2 regions of the Corynebacterium glucuronolyticum DSM 44120 genome follow, and region 1 is predicted to be linked to the other one. Evidence: riboswitches for the same ligand, from Rfam matches in the RefSeq annotation. Region 1 holds a riboswitch; the other holds the start of a gene.
The links. Region 1 has a riboswitch for thiamine pyrophosphate ahead of CGLUCO_RS05595 (ECF transporter S component). Riboswitches for the same ligand answer to the same signal wherever they lie in the genome.
Positions count from the first base shown of each region.

Region 1 (7,870 bases):
CTGGCTGGCAGTCGCCAACCAGCAGACACAGAAAAATGAGTAGTTAGCCTACCTTCTCGGCAATGAACCGTTTGACGGCTTCCGCATCATTTGGCATGTCAGTGACGTGGCGCTCACCAGATTCGATGTCACGGAAACGCTCGGGGACGGTGGGACTCTCGCCGATAGCCTCGTAGATAGTCTCGGCGAACTTCACCGGTAGAGCGGTCTCCAGGCAGATGACGGGGCCTGTGACCGTGCCGGCGGAAAGTAGAGTTTCCGCCACGTGAATGCCGTCTGCGGTGTGTGGGTCCACGAGCTGGTCGTACTCGGAATGCAGGCGGGCGATGGTAGCCAGCCTGTCTGCGTGGGTAGAAGACCCCGAGGCGAACCCGAACTCGTCAGAGACGCACGCCATCTCGTCGTCGGAAAGCGTAAACGAGGGGGAGGTAGAACCGAACAGCTCCGCCGTGCGCTGAGCACCGACAAGATCGTGAATGAACCGCTCAAAGTTGCTGGCCTTGGAAATATCCATCGAGGGGGAGCTCGTGGCGAGCGTCTCCGCCGCCGAACGGGGCCTGTAGGTGCCCGTGCGGAAGAACTCGTCCAGGACATCGTTCTCGTTGGTGGCTACGATCAGCGACGTAATCGGAACACCCATTTGGCGGGCAATGTGGCCGGCGCAGATGTCGCCGAAGTTGCCGGTAGGAACGGAGAAGGCAATCGGAGCGCCGGCCTGCAGGTAGAGCCAGACATAGTACACCACCTGTGCCAGCAGCCGCGCCCAGTTAATCGAGTTGACCGCGCCGATGTGGTACGTCTCCTTAAACTCCTTATCGGCAGAGACGGCCTTGACAATGTCCTGGCAGTCATCAAAAACACCGTCGACGGCGATGTTGAAAATATTCGGGTCGTCGAGGCTAAACATCTGCGCCTGCTGGAACGGTGTCATACGGCCCTTCGGGGTGAGCATGAACACCCGGATTCCGTCGCGTCCGCGCATGGCGTATTCCGCAGAGGAGCCGGTGTCGCCACTTGTGGCACCGAGGATATTCATCTCCTTGCCGGAGTCCTCAAACAGCACACCGAGGAGCTGCATCGCCATGTCCTTAAAAGCTGCCGTCGGCCCCTGAGACAGATGGCCGATGAACAGGTTGTCGGTGACCCTCGTCAGCGGGACGATCTCCTCGGAATCGAAGGCCGTTGTCGTGTAGGCCCGGTGCGCGAGGTGGCCCTTGCCAGGTGCGTACAGTTCGATAATGGCCTCGGCCACCTCAGGGTAGGTCTTCCCCTTGAGCGCGTCTAAGTCCTCCTTGCTCAGCTGCGGGTAGCTTTCGGGTAGGTACAGGCCGCCGTCGGGGGCTAGCCCCCGGATGAGTACGTCATCGAAGCTGGCAGGGGACTGGTGGTTGTGATCGCGGGTGGAGAAGTACTTCATGGGTAGGAATCGTACCGTACCGCCCGGTCTGTAGGTGGTTTTTGCTTGTCGACGCCTCGTCTCACCGTATCTTCTCCCTCACTCCCGACCGCTCGTAACCGCCCGAAAAGCTATATGACGTGCGCATTTGGTAATTCGGTGACGGTTACGTAGACTCGTGGGCACGCTCAACGGAGTATAACCGTCAGAGTAAAAAGTGAAAACGCATACGTTGCGTATGCCCCGTTCGTCTAGCGGCCTAGGACACCGCCCTCTCACGGCGGCGGCACGGGTTCAAATCCCGTACGGGGTACAAGGAAAGGCACTCAGTGGAGACACTGAGTGCCTTTTTTAATGCGGTGGTAGACACGCCAACAGGTGGCATGGAGAGGGCGGGTTAAATGCCAGGTTCTCACACATACTGCAGGTGGACAACGTTAGAACGAATGTTCATTCAGACCGAGGAATTACGTTGTGTTTAGTCATAAAGTTATGGATATGGGCTTTGTTGATTTCATTTCGAACCTTCTCAGTGGCGACAACGCAGACTCCAGGAATCACCGGAACGACACAGCGCCCGGTATTGATAACGTTCTTGGAGGCCTCGAAGAAGGCGGGCTCCCCAATCAACCACTTGCGGCGCCCACATCTCATTATCCGCAATTCTCGGTCGCGAGAAGCGTAGAGAGCTCCGCGCCATTGCCGTGGTTGGAACCGAAGCAGGCGATAAGGATGCCAACCTTTGAGGGGCGCTACATCTGTGATTGGGTGAACCCCATCGCCCAATTAAAGCGAGACGGGGATTTGGATACTGCCCTCTATTTTGCCAAAGGGTGCATGGAAGAAATGGTGCACGCGGCGAGAGAAAATCCAGCTAATGTGATGGAATTTTACGTAAGTCAGGTACTCATCATCCAGCACAAGCAGCGGGACTATGTGGGAGAGCTGGAAACTCTGGATTACTGGTTGGGCCTCCAGCTACCTGCCTCTAGACAGGATCTCCACGTCAATCTTCTGAAAAGACAAGCCAAGGCGCAAGAGATGGCGGCTAAGAGGAGCGGAACCGATCCTGCGCCCTACACAGCAGAGTGGAAGCGGCTCGTTGAACTGGAAAAAGAAACCAAGAAATCTCAGGTTGACTCAGGTTCACTCACCGGCAGGTCAGCGGCTGGATTGGACTCTATAGCGACGGTCAGTCGGCACGCACCACGGAGATATGCAGCATCTCCGGAGGCACTTGCGAAGCCGAAATTCGTTGCCGTTGACTTTGAGACAGCTAACCGGTCCTCGAGGTCTGCGTGTCAAATCGCTATGGTCAAGGTCGAGTACGGCCAGATCGTAGATAGATTCTCTACGCTGCTTAAACCTCCACCGGGGCACGATGAATTTGAATTCACGTATCTCCATGGCATCTCGGCTCGCGATGTCGCGGATGCTCCAAGCTGGAAGTTTGTCGAACCTTACATACGAGCTTTTGTTGACCGCCTGCCTGTGTATGCACACAATGCGTCTTTCGACAGGGGAGTATGGGTGAGCATGGATTCTTACTACGGAACGAGGACGCTGCCGGAAGAGTTTTACTGTTCTTATCGCACTGCAAAGAGGCTGATTCCTGGCCTGGAAAACTACAAGCTACCCACCGTTACCAAGGCAATCGCGCCATGGTTCCGTCTTGATCACCACCGCGCTGACTCGGATGCCGAGGCCTGTGCGCTGATCGTTATAGGTTTGCAGATGTTGGAGAACTACTCAGAAGATGAGAGGCCAAAGCAATAAGCGACCCGGAGTATTTATGCTGGAAGAACGATCGAGTCAATGAACTCCTTAGCTTCTTTACTTCTCGTCGCGTGCCGGAGCCAGACTGCGGTAAGTGGCCGGGTGAAGGTAACCTCAGCGGGAACGGCGATGAGGCGACCAAGCTGAATATGATCTGCGATAGCGCCCTTCGCGATGATGCCAGGGGCTTTCAGCGCCATGATGCCGGATCGCTGTGAAGCAAGGGAGCCGAACTCGCCGGCAGGTGGTGAAAGTGTTCCGAGGACGTTCTCAATGACATCGCGGGAACCGGATCCTTTCTCCCTGACGACCAGGGGAGTTGTACGTAGCTCTGCAGCTGTGACGGGGTGCTCGTTGTCACGCTTTGCCCATGGGTGATCCGGGGTGACGGTAAGAACCAGCTCGTCTGAGCCGAGTTCCTTCTCAATCTCGTTGTGGAGAGGTGTGCCTCCCTCAACGACGCCGACATCGGCGTGCTGCTCAGCGACAAGCTTGCGCACCCCTGCCGAGTTGTCCTGTAACTGTGTGATCGACACGTGCGGGTGTGTAGCAGTAAAAGTCGCGATCCAGGCGGGGCTGTAGAGCTCGGCGACGGTGTTCGATACAGCGATGGTCAGGGTGACGTGCGCAGGGGTGCGGGCAAGGAGGCGTCGAGAAGCCTCAAACTCGTCGGCGTGGGCGAGGAGAGTGCGGACGTGTGGGAGGAGCGATCGACCTGCAGCCGTGAGTGCAATGCCATAAGGAGAACGGTGAAAAATCTCGATGCCCAGGGTGTTTTCTGCACGATTGATGCGCTGGCTCAAGGTCTGCTGGTGAATGTGGCTGTCCCTGGCGGTGGCGGAGATACTTTCGTGCTCGGCGGTCAAGACCACGGCGTAGAGATCGTCCCACGCAGGTAGATTGCGGTACACGCATTCATTGTACCCCCCACAATTTCTGGGGTGTGGTGGTTCTGGGCTGCGAGTTAATAGAGTGCCTGTGTGCATAAGTCAGATAAACCATGTGTTCTTGCTCCGGCGGGCCCAGCTTGGGCCGGGTCCCTCATGGGGACCTCAATTGCTGCGTCACTCACCTCTGCTCACGGTCTACCCGGGTGGGTATCCACCTTCTTTACCACGATTGCAGCGGGCATCCTCGTGACTATCACGGTCGGCTGGCTTATCCACCGCAACCCCCACTTCTCCCACACCCTCATGCCAGCGTGGGGCATGTACGCCATGGGCATCCTCGCCTGCGGATCCGCTTGGACAGCGGTCACTGGCAATGACTGGTTCCAGATCATCTCCTGGTGGATCGGAACACCACTGGGGATCATTGTGTGCCTCAACCAGCTGCGCGGATTCGCCGGCGCGCCCACCTTCCAATGGGGGCTTGCACTTGTAGCCCCGATGGTTGGGGCTACAAGTGGGGGCCAACTTGCACCCGACCACGGGGGGCTTTATCACACTGCGGGTATCGCATGTTTTGTGCTCTCACTGGTCACCGCGCTGCCCATTTTTGCGCGCGTGTACATCGATGTCGTCCGTGGGAAGTTGCACCTCCCAGGCCAAATCGCCGGAACAGCGTGGATTCCCCTTGGTGTCGTGGGTCAGTCGACAGCAGCTGCGCAGGTTCTCTTCGGGGGTAAGTTTGCCATCATTTACGGTGCCGTTATGCTCATCGCCGGCATCAGGATGGTCGAGTTCGCTATGAAGAAGTTCTACGTTGCCGTGTTCGAGTGGGACGGCTACAGCCCCGGCTGGTGGGGCTCGACATTCCCCACCGGTACGTTGTGCCTGGGTACTCACTTATTGAGCAAAACAGCTTCTGCGGAGTGGCTCAACTACGTGTCAATTTTCTTCCTCATCCTGTTGCTCTGCCACTGGACGATTTGTTGCGCCCGGTGGGCGACATGGTTGCTCCGGGAGTCGCCGACAGCACACCGCTACCACGCCAAACGCCACCCCACCCTCGTCATCGAGGATCCACGCTTTCACCATGGAGAAGCTGAACCTGCATCGAACGACGACGGGGGCGACTTTGTCGTGGAGAGCCATGCCGATTCAACAGATCCCGATCATGAGCGCCTGAGTAAGGAAGGCCTAGCAGCACACCCTGCGGTCTCTGGAGCGCGGGGAGTATAAACGACGGAGTTTGCGCACAGAATTAGGCAGTTACAGCGGGATTTCCAGGGACACCGGAGCCGACTCGTCTAAACCTGGATAGATTCATTTGGGACATGTGGGGGTAGGCAGTTGCCGGAAAGTTCGGATTAATCTTAAGCTAATTGCGCACCACGGGAGCTGACAGGAAATCCTGTCGGCTGAGATGCCTCGCGGCGAACCGTAGAACCTGATCCGGGTAATACCGGCGAGAGGAAGGGATAACTTTCATGAACAATTCTGTCAACCCAGCGGACGAAAAGGGCACTGCAGGAGTGCCTGTCCGCACATCGGGGCCATCCAGGAAAACAGACACGCGTGGCTGGCGTGGCATCGACATCATTACTGCCGCAGTTTTAGCTGTGGCATGTGGCCTCATCTTCTGGCTGTGGAATATGGTCGGCGGCGCGGGTTTTACAGCCTTGGACACACTGACACCCGGGTTTGGTGGTCTGGTGACGGGCACGTGGTTCTTGGGTGGTGTCCTTGGCGGATTAGTCATCCGGAAACCAGGTGCCGCGATCTTCGTTGAGCTGGTTGCCGCTTGTGTTTCTGCTGTGCTGGGAAGCCAGTGGGGAATCTCGACGCTGTACTCGGGAATCGCGCAGGGGCTTGGTGCCGAGATCGTTTTCGCTATCTTCGGTTACAAGAAATTCGGATTGCAAATCGCAGCTCTTGCCGGTGCTGCATCAGGCATCGGAGCGTTCTGCCTCGAGTTGTTCACCAGTGGCAATCTCGCTAAGAGCGCAGAATTTAACCTCATCTACATTGTCTGTCTCATCATTTCTGGCGCGATTCTCGCAGGCATCATTGGCCACTATCTGGTGAAGGCCCTCGCACAGACCGGCGCTCTCGACAGGTTCGCAGCTGGACGCGCAGCGAAGGCTTAAACAAAAAAGTCGAGAATAAAAGCCTCGAGAAAAGCCAGGCTTATCTCACGTACGCGCACCCAGCCTGTCAGAAAAATGCTTGAAGCCTAAACCGAGCCGACTGCATCTGAGGCCCGCACTCCGACAAGCTTTGCGGGCGCTGATGGGCGAGTGTGGTTCCCGCAGGGCGGAGTCCACCTGCATCTGGGAAAGAAAACAGCGGTTGGCACCTCAATCGCTGGGGCTCCAGGCGTGCTTTCTGCGCCTGCCACACGTGAAAAGGAGAAAGACATGCTTGTGGGGACGGCACGATGACGACGAGACCAGTAGGTTCACGTAATCGTCAGGAGCACGGGGATGTGGTGGTGGAAGCCACAAATTTGGGATACACGCATGCGTCCCGCGGAATCCCCGCTTTCACGGGTCTTGACCTCACAATCGAGCGGGGGGAGCGCGTTCTTCTAACTGGCGATTCCGGGGCGGGAAAATCTACGCTCTTATCGCTCATCGCGGGTCTATACACGAGCGATGACGAAGGTGCACAGGAGGGGAGTCTCACTGTCCGGGGTTCCGTGGGGATGGTGTTGCAGGATCCTGATTCACAGGTGATCTGTAACCGGGTCAGCGATAACGTGGCTTTCGGTGCAGAAAATCTCGGAATTGATCCGGAGGAAATCTGGAACCGTGTACGAACGTCACTGGACTTGGTGGGACTGTCGGTTCCCCTTGACCATCAGGCATCCAAGCTATCCGGTGGTCAAAAACAACGACTCGCTCTGGCCGGAATTTTGGCAATGAAGCCGGATATCATCATTCTCGACGAACCTACGGCGAACCTCGATCCCGAGGGGGCTGAAGATATTGTTCGAGCGGTCGATTCGGTTGCGCACTCCGTGGGGGCGACGCTCATTGTGGTGGAGCATTCCCCTGCGCTGTGGCTGCCACTAATGGACACCGTCTATCGCATGGAAAAAGATGGTATCCACCAGATTGCTCCCGCAGATGCTGTAGTTACGTTCGACTTACCGGAGCATAGAACAGTTACTCCAGAGGCCAGTAATCTTATTGAAACAACGGATCTGCAGACAATATGGGGGCCACCGCGGTCTGTTGCGCTTCCCGAGGGATATTCGACGGTCATCCGTGGAGCGAACGGTACAGGAAAAACCACCCTTGCTCTCACACTTGCAGGACTGGAAAAAGCGGTTGGGGGGCACATGTATATTGCAGATTCGCTTCGACAAGGCTTATCAGGTCCCCCGCACACATGGCGCTCGCGCGAATTAGCCCGTCGCGTAGGGTACGTTTTCCAAAACCCAGAGCATCAATTCGTAGCCCGCACTGTTGCTGCGGAGCTTGCTGTTGGTGGTGCAGACAGGAAACGTGTCGCCGAGCTAGTGGAGCGGCTACGCCTTGGTCACGTCCTTGATGCCAACCCCTTTACCTTATCTGGTGGTGAAAAGCGGCGTTTGTCTGTCGCGACGGCTCTTGCCAACGCGCCACGCCTCGTCCTTCTTGACGAGCCAACCTTTGGGCAAGATAAGACGACGTTTGTAGAGTTGGTTGGTTTAATCCGTGAGCTGACAGTCAATGGAGTGACAGTGTGCTCGATCACGCATGATCCTGTATTTGAACACAGCCTCGGCGATCACACGGAGGTGCTCCTATGACAGCTGCAACGCAGCACA
Region 1 is NZ_CP047452.1:1,218,988-1,226,857, forward strand. It holds gene thrC (threonine synthase) at 44-1,417, opposite strand; tRNA gene CGLUCO_RS05575 (tRNA-Glu) at 1,637-1,709, shown strand; gene CGLUCO_RS05580 (3'-5' exonuclease) at 1,895-3,172, shown strand; gene CGLUCO_RS05585 (LysR family transcriptional regulator) at 3,187-4,083, opposite strand; gene CGLUCO_RS05590 (TDT family transporter) at 4,153-5,295, shown strand; TPP riboswitch at 5,438-5,548, shown strand; gene CGLUCO_RS05595 (ECF transporter S component) at 5,544-6,203, shown strand; gene CGLUCO_RS05600 (ABC transporter ATP-binding protein) at 6,494-7,852, shown strand; gene CGLUCO_RS05605 (energy-coupling factor transporter transmembrane component T family protein) at 7,849-7,870, shown strand, end outside.

Region 2 (7,870 bases), 970 kb from region 1:
TGCTTCAACTAATCCCACCACGGGGTGCGTAGCCCCTGCCCGAAGAACTCGCGCTCCCAGTAGGAGGCGTAGAGGAAGAACTTTGTCGCCTCCTCACGATCGGCGGGGCCTGCATCCTCGAGGGCGCGCTCCACGCGCTCGATGGCGGCGCGGGTGCAGTCGACAAACTCGCCGTCGGCGTAGGCGGACAGCCACGGGTGGAAGGGGTGGTCGGGGGTGTCCTGCTCGCCGAGGCGGAGGGCGATGTCGGCGTAGAGCCAGTAGCACGGGAGGACGGCGGTGGCGGCCACGGCGTAGCCCTTCGTCGTCGCTGCGGTGAGCAGGCTCGTGTAGCCGAGAGTGACATATGAGGGGTCGCACTGGGTGGCATCCTCGGCTCCGCCGAGGATGGCGTCATGGAGTTTCGTCTTTTCCGCCATCGTACCTTGCGCATCGCGCGCCCAGGCGATCATGTCGTCAGGGGTGGGGGCAAGCGCTGCCACACCGGCGAGAGCCTTGCCGTATTCACCGAGGTAGTAGGCATCCTGGAGGAGGTAGGTTGCGAACGCTCGGTGCGGGAGGGAGCCGTCGGCAAGCATGGTGAGGAAACCATCGCTTAAGGTGGCGGTGACCAGCGGAGACACCAGATCCCAGAGGGCGTGCGTGTGGGGGCCGGCGGGTGCGACGAGCGGATCGACCGCGGGACCTATGGGAGCCTCCCACGGTGTCGTGTCCGCGGCCTGGCGATACATGCGGTTCCAGGCTGCGTGGTCGACCGGGCCGTGGCCGTGGCCGACGTTCAGGTCGTCGGCGGCGCGGATGGCGGCGGTGAGCCACAGGGTTGCCCACTGCGCGGCATCGTCGATGCTCTGACCTGTGGCGAGGCGGGTGGCGAGGCTCGAGGAGAGCGAACAGCCCGTGCCGTGCGTGTTCTTCGTATCGATGCGGGCGTTGGGGATGGCGAACGTGTCGCCGGAGGGGTGGACGACGACGTTGTCGGCGCGCCCACCCGTGAGGTGACCGCCCTTGACCAGCACCGCAGTGCCAAGATCGTGCGCGAGAGCCTGCCCCTGGGCGATGGCTTCCGCGTGCGTCGTCGCAGGCTGCGTGGCGGCGAGAACAGCGAGCTCATCAACGTTGGGGGTGATGATGGTGGCGCGGGTGCACAGCTCCCGCAGAGCGCTTTCGGCAGCCGTGTCAAGGAGGCGATCACCGCTGGTAGCAACCATGACCGGATCGACGACGAGGTGCCTGACCGGGTGCGCGTCGAGGTACTCGGTGATGGCGTGGGTGATCTCCGCCGAGCCGAGCATGCCGATCTTGACGGCATCGACCTGGACGTCGTCGAAAACGGCATCGAGCTGCGCGCGGAGGAACTCGACCGGCGGGGTGTGAACCTCGCGGACACCGCACGTGTTCTGCGCCACCAGCGCCGTCGTCACCGACAGCGGGAAACCGCCGGCCTCGTTAATGGACTTGATATCGGCCTGCAGGCCCGCGCCACCGGTCGGATCGGTGCCGGCGATGGTAAGGACTCGGGGCAGCACTACTTCCTCCCATTCTCAAAGGCCGCTCGCAGCTCGCGGGCTGCTTCCTCCGGGTCCGCTGCTTTCATGATGGCGGAGACCACGCAGATCCCCGCGCCGTCCGTTCCACCGAGCTCACTCGCGTTGGTGAGATTCACCCCGCCGATGGCCACGGCCGGTACGCCGAGGCCTTTGGCGCGCGTGGCGATCTCAGCAAACGCCTGCACACCGATCCCCGCCGGCGCATCCTTCTTGGTGGTGGTGTCCGCGACAGGCCCCACGCCGATGACGTCGGGGCGAAGCGCCGGATCCATCCTCTCCACCTCGTCCAGCTCCCGGTGGTTGCCCACCGAGAGGCCAAGCATGAGGTTCCCCGGCAGTTTTTTGCGGGCCTCGAGGTAGTCCACGTCATTCTGCCCGATGTGCAGGTTAAGGCCCAGCTCACAGGCAACATCAAGGCGATCATCCACAAACAGCGGCACACCCGTGGGCTCCATGAGCTCCTTCAGCTTGATGGCTCGCGCGAGGAACTCCGCCTCGGTTGCGTCCTTGTCGCGCAGCTGCACAACGCTCACCCCTCCCTTTATTGCCTTGTCGACGATCGGTGCTACGTTTTCCGGTCCCCCTCCCTGTTGCGGGTCGGTGACGAGGTAAAGACTCCAGTTGGTAGCCATTACAGGGATTCCTCCTCAAAGGTTGTGTATTGTTCCAGCTCATCTGCGGTGAGGGTGTAGAGCGCGTCGAGCCACGCCACCTTGAAGCTGCCCGGCGCGCTCGCGGTCTTGGCCGCTTTGGCTCCTGCTGCCGAGTGGTGGGCGTGGGCTGCGACCACTGCATCGTGCGGGTCCGCACCTACCGAGAGGTAGGCCGCCACCACCGCGCCGAGGGAGCACCCGGTGCCGATCACCTTCTGCATGAGCGGATCCCCGCCGGTGATGCGCGTGATGCGGCCCTCCGAGACGACGATATCGGTGGCGCCGGAAATCCCCACCACCCCACTGGTGCGCGCAGCCAATACGCGGGCTGCGGGGATCGCCGCATCCGCGGCATCGGCCGAATCAACGCCGCGGCCTCCGGCGGCGTTCTCATCAAGATTGGCAAGCGCAATGATTTCCGAGGCGTTGCCGCGGATGGCGTGTGGCTTGTCTGCGATGAGAGATCTCTGGAAACGGGTGCGCTCCTTCAGCCCGCCGCAGGCCACCGGGTCGAGCACCCAGGGGGTTCCCGCCTCGTTTGCCCCGGCGACGGCTGCCCGCATGCCCGCGTACTGCTCGTTCGTCGGGGTTCCCGCGTTGATGAGGACGCCGGAGGCGATCTGTGCGAAGTCCCCTGCTTCCGTTGGCGTATCGCACATGGCAGGTGATGCCCCAATGGCGAGGATGACGTTGGCGGTGATGTCCATGACAACACCGTTAGTAAGACATTGGATGAGCGGTTCTTGATCCCGTACCGCGTGCATGATTTCTGGGTAGGCTAACTGAGCCATTGCAATTCCCTTCGCTAGAACGACCTAGATCAGGTTCGACGGGTGTTTTCTCAGCGCCCCTTGTGGCGGGACGCACCCCGTTGCCTGGTTATGCCCACATTAGCAGCCCCACCCAACCGCTGTGCCCGGGGGTAACCTCCCCTCCGCCCAGCTCGGGGATGACCGGCAGTGCAGGAAAAATGCATTTGGTGCCCTAGGATTCGTGCGTTTGGGTACCTAGGATTGATGCGTTTGGTGCCCTAGGAACCATGACATTCCTGCCCCGCGCTCTCGACCTGCAGCTTAACGAGCTACTCCCCTATGTCGGCGCGATTGCTATCGATGGACCCAAGGGCTTCGGAAAGACGAGTACGGCGGAAAAGCGTGCGACAACAGCGCTGCACTTAGACCGTGAGCAGGATCGCATCATTCTTCGTGCCAATCCCGCTTTCGACCACTTTCCTGATGGCTCAATCCTCATCGACGAGTTGCAACGGGCACCGGAGGTGTGGGACATCGTGCGGCGAGCGGTGGACGACGGGTGCGATCCGGGGCGATTCCTGCTTACTGGCTCAGCTATCCCCATTGCAGGCACCACGACACACAGTGGCGCTGGACGAGTTTTGTCTTTGCGCATGCGCCCGATGGCCGTCTTTGAGCGTGACTCGCGGGAAGATCTCATCTCCCTCAAAGAAATTCTTGCCGGTTCCGCCACCATCACCGGGCAGACCGATCAAACTTCCGCCGACTACGCGCATAGCATTGCGACGACAGGACTGCCCGGGCTGCAGAATCTTCCCCCGCTCGTACAAAAGCAGCACATCGCTTCGTACATCGACCGGATCCTTGACCGCGATTTACCCGACCAGGGTTATACGACGCGCAATAAGGCAGCACTCCTCACCTGGATGCGCGCCTATGCCGCAGCAACAGCAACACAGGCAAGCTATTCAGAAATCCTAGATTCTGCGACACCTGGCGAGTCCAACAAGCCATCAAAAAAGTCATCTGCGACATACCGGGACAAACTCAACGAGATTTGGATTCTCGACCCTTTACCTGCCTGGAATTTTGCCTCCGCCCCATTCCCACGTGTTTCCCAACAGGCGACACATTTCCTTGCCGATCCTGGCCTTGCGCTGCACCTTCTTGGATTGACCGAAAGGTCCCTTCAAGCTCCTCGGAACGCCCATATCTTTGGCTGCCTGTTTGAGGCTCTTGCGGTGCTGAGCATCCGCGTTGCCGCCGAGGCGAACTTCGCCACCGTCGGCCATTTCCGCACACGCAATGGGGACCATGAAATCGATGCTGTTATTGAAAGCGCAGATGGGGGCATCATCCCCGTCGAGGTAAAACTCACGCACACTCCCTCACCCGAAGACGGGAAACATCTCCTATGGCTACGGGATAGCCTTCCCGACGAGGTCATCGACATGATCATCATCACAACCGGGGATCGGGCTTATCGCCGAGAAGATAGCATCGCGTGTATCCCGCTTGCTTTGTTCGGCGTTTAGAAACCTGGAAAATTTTACCGAAGGTTCCCCATTTTCGAGGCCCTCTCCGTCCAGGTTTTCGCGGCGTTACAACCCAGGGGTTTTCAGGCGTCCACGTGAAAGCTCCGGAAAAATTCACGTTCTACCCGTACCAACTGGGCGTACTGAAAGCCTGATTCGGGTCGAGCTATTGAAAGCGTGGGGAACAGGTTACGTTTCCGAATGGCGTGACTGAATTTTCCGGGCTTGAGTTGAGAACTTGATTGCTTCCGCTCTAACGAACTGTTGAAGGCCACTTTGCGTAAACTCCACGTTCCAACGATGACGCTTACTGTCATAGCTCATGGTGACGATACCGCGCTTCTGCAGGTTTTCGGAGGCCCCGATCACATCGTCAGGATCGGCGTTAATCCTCTTCGCGAGCGTCTTTACCTTCATTCGCGAGCTACCGAAGATCGTCTGGTTTCTGAGCGCGTACAGGATCTCATACTCTATTTCGGAGGTATAGGGAAGCTCTAGTGGCTGTTCGTTCATAACTCTTCTGACCCTTTTCTTGGTGGAGAGGGATTTTCTGCCAGCATCGGAGATCAAGCCAAGAGAAAGAGTCCCGGCTAAGGTCATTTTAGTGCGTACGTGGTGGGTGGAGGGTGTAGTCGGGTCTCGCTCGCCCGATCCTCGCCTTATTGCAATAGGACCGGATTTTCCGGGCACGCTATCCTCTTAAGGTTTTGCGAACTGGGAAAAAGGCAGGGGGACTTCTGTAGAAGGCCCGATTTTTCCCGGATCCTTACATAGACCTCGACCGGCGGGCTTGCCTTAGGCTTCCTGAGTTGGCTCACTATAGTGCGATGGTGCGCACTAGCTGTCGAACGATCGATCAGCGCGGACGAAAACAGTTGAGATAGCAATGGGGATTTCTTTGATCTGCCCCAAGGGTGATCCTCATCACCCACACGCAACCTACGTCAGGCAATGACATTTCCCCCAGGACCCAAGAGCACTTTTGCGGGGCTGTGCGGTCCTCAGATCGGAGATGCGAACGACCCCAAAAACCGGCATCGGCAACGTAGTTTCGCAGCCGTTCCCTGTCACCGGCCCCCTACCCCAGCGATGCGAGCACGCGGGTGAGGTGGTCGATGTCGGCGTAGGTGTTGAACGGGGCGAGGCCGATGGAGAGCGCACCACCAGCCTCAAAAACACCCATGTTTGCCAACAGGGGGTCCTGGGGGGCCAGGGAGGTGACCAGGGAGTTCGAGAAGAGGCGCTGCTGCACCGTCGCGGCGTCGATGCCACGGACCACGAAGGTAAGCCGCGGGATGCGGTCGATGGCGGCCATGCCGTAGCCGGCAGCCTCGCCGGTGATGCCCACGAGGTGGACACCGCTCAAGCCCCGCAGCGACTCGATGGCGTGGCGGAGCAAGCCCGAGAGGTAGACGTCGAGGCTGGCCATGGATTCGCGGAGGCGACGGGAGCGCTGGCCCTCAACATCTTCGACGAGGCCAGCGTAGTGGTCGATAAGCGGGGCGACACCGCCGAGGAGGCCACTGGAAAGCTGGCCGACCACGAGGGGGTGATCGAAGCGGGGAAACATCGAGGTGTCGCGGAATACGAGCGCCGACAGTTGGGGGCCACCGAGGGCAGCGAGGTCGACGAGGACGATGTCCACACCGTAGGAGTCGATGTCGATGAGGCGGTAAGGGGCGAGCGCCGTAGCGTCGAGAAGCACCCACGCGCGGGAGGAGGAGTGGGTGATGTCGGCAATTTCCTCCACCGGGGTGGCGGTGCCGACGTAGGGTTGGGCGCCGGGGACGATGACGAGGCGCGTGGAACCGTCGATAAGACTGCGGTACTGCCAGGAGGGGATCTCCCCCGTGCCGAGGTCGGGCTCCGCAATGGTCAGGTTGTAGCGAGAAAAGGCCGAGTTGAGGGCGTGATCGCGGGCCCCGACGACACCCGAGCGGGCCAGCCGGCCGGACATGGAGTGGGCCAGCGCGCGGGCGAGGACGAAGCTGGAGGGGCCGAGGACGACGTGGTCGCTGCGGACGGAGAAGAGGTCGGCGACGGCGCGGGTGGCCGAGGCCATGTGGGTGGACCCGAAATGGGTGTTGGAGGAGTGCCGGGAACCCGGCTCGGGGGCAACGACCAGGGGTGCCGTGCGGAATGACGTGGCGACGCCGGAGGCGACCTTCTCCGGGATCTGGGGGCATTCCCCCGCATTGAGGTAGATCCAGCCTTCGCCGAGAGAGGTGTAGAGACCTCTCACCCGTGCGGCATCGTACATGCTGCGTATCCCCTTTCTTTGAACCTGCTCTCCATCATCCTACTTCACACCGTTTAAGCTAGACTGCGTGCACACTGACAACTCTGGTAAGGACCTCGCGCGGATTACCGCCACCGAGGTGCGAGACATTCCGCCGAGCAAGTCGCGGACGTTGAGCGCCGCGTGGGCGGACCTCGTCCGCGGACTGAAACAGTACGAGCTGTGGCTGCAGCTGGGCTGGCAGGACATCAAGCAGCGGTACCGCCGCAGTGTCCTCGGCCCCCTGTGGATCACCATCGCCACCGGCGTCATGGCCCTGGCGCTGGGACTGTTGTACTCACTGCTGTTCAAGATTCCCCTGGAGACGTTCCTGCCGCACGTGACGGTGGGCCTCATCATGTGGAACTTCATCTCCGGCTGCATCAAGGAGGGCTCGGATATCTTCATCGATAACGAGGGCCTCATCAAGCAGCTGCCGAGCGCACTGAGTGTCCACGTGTACCGGCTGGTGTGGAAGCAGCTCCTGTTCCTGGGGCACAACCTCGTCATCTGGGCGATCCTCATGCTTATCTTCCCACGGCCGCTGGGGTGGGACATCCTCCTCATCTTCCCGGCGCTGGCGCTGCTCATTGTCAACGGCGCGTGGGTGGCCATGTTCTTCGGCATCGTCGCCACGCGCTACCGCGATTTCTCCCCACTGCTGGAGGCGCTGACGCAGCTGCTGTTCTATGTCACCCCCATCGTGTGGATGACTGATACCCTCACCGAGCAGGGCCCGGAGGTCGCAGGGCGCGCGAAGCTGGCGCTTCTGAACCCGCTGTACCACTACATGGAGGTCGTCCGCGCACCGCTCATCGGTGCCCCGATCCACGCGTACAACTGGTGGGTGGTCCTGGCTTGCACCGTCATCGGTGTTGGCCTGGCCCTCATGGCGATGAAAAAATGGCGCTTCCGCGTCAGCTACTGGGTGTAAGGAGTTTCCATGGTTTCTATCGATACGTATAACGCGTGCGTCGACTTCCCCATTTTTGACGCCAAGTCCCGCTCCATGAAGAAGGCGTTCCTCGGCGCCGCCGGTGGTGTCATCGGCAAGACCGCCGACAATGTCATCGTCGTCGAGGCGCTGAAAGACATCAACCTACAC
Region 2 is NZ_CP047452.1:250,566-258,435, reverse strand. It holds gene CGLUCO_RS01165 (bifunctional hydroxymethylpyrimidine kinase/phosphomethylpyrimidine kinase) at 9-1,526, opposite strand; gene thiE (thiamine phosphate synthase) at 1,526-2,179, opposite strand; gene thiM (hydroxyethylthiazole kinase) at 2,179-2,991, opposite strand; TPP riboswitch at 2,980-3,081, opposite strand; gene CGLUCO_RS01150 (ATP-binding protein) at 3,240-4,487, shown strand; gene CGLUCO_RS01145 (hypothetical protein) at 4,677-5,000, opposite strand; gene CGLUCO_RS01140 (aminotransferase class V-fold PLP-dependent enzyme) at 5,566-6,747, opposite strand; gene wzm (galactan export ABC transporter permease subunit Wzm/RfbD) at 6,815-7,699, shown strand; gene wzt (galactan export ABC transporter ATP-binding subunit Wzt/RfbE) at 7,709-7,870, shown strand, end outside.
Region 2: linked by a shared signal. The riboswitch ahead of thiM (hydroxyethylthiazole kinase) and the one ahead of CGLUCO_RS05595 (ECF transporter S component) in region 1 are both predicted to bind thiamine pyrophosphate.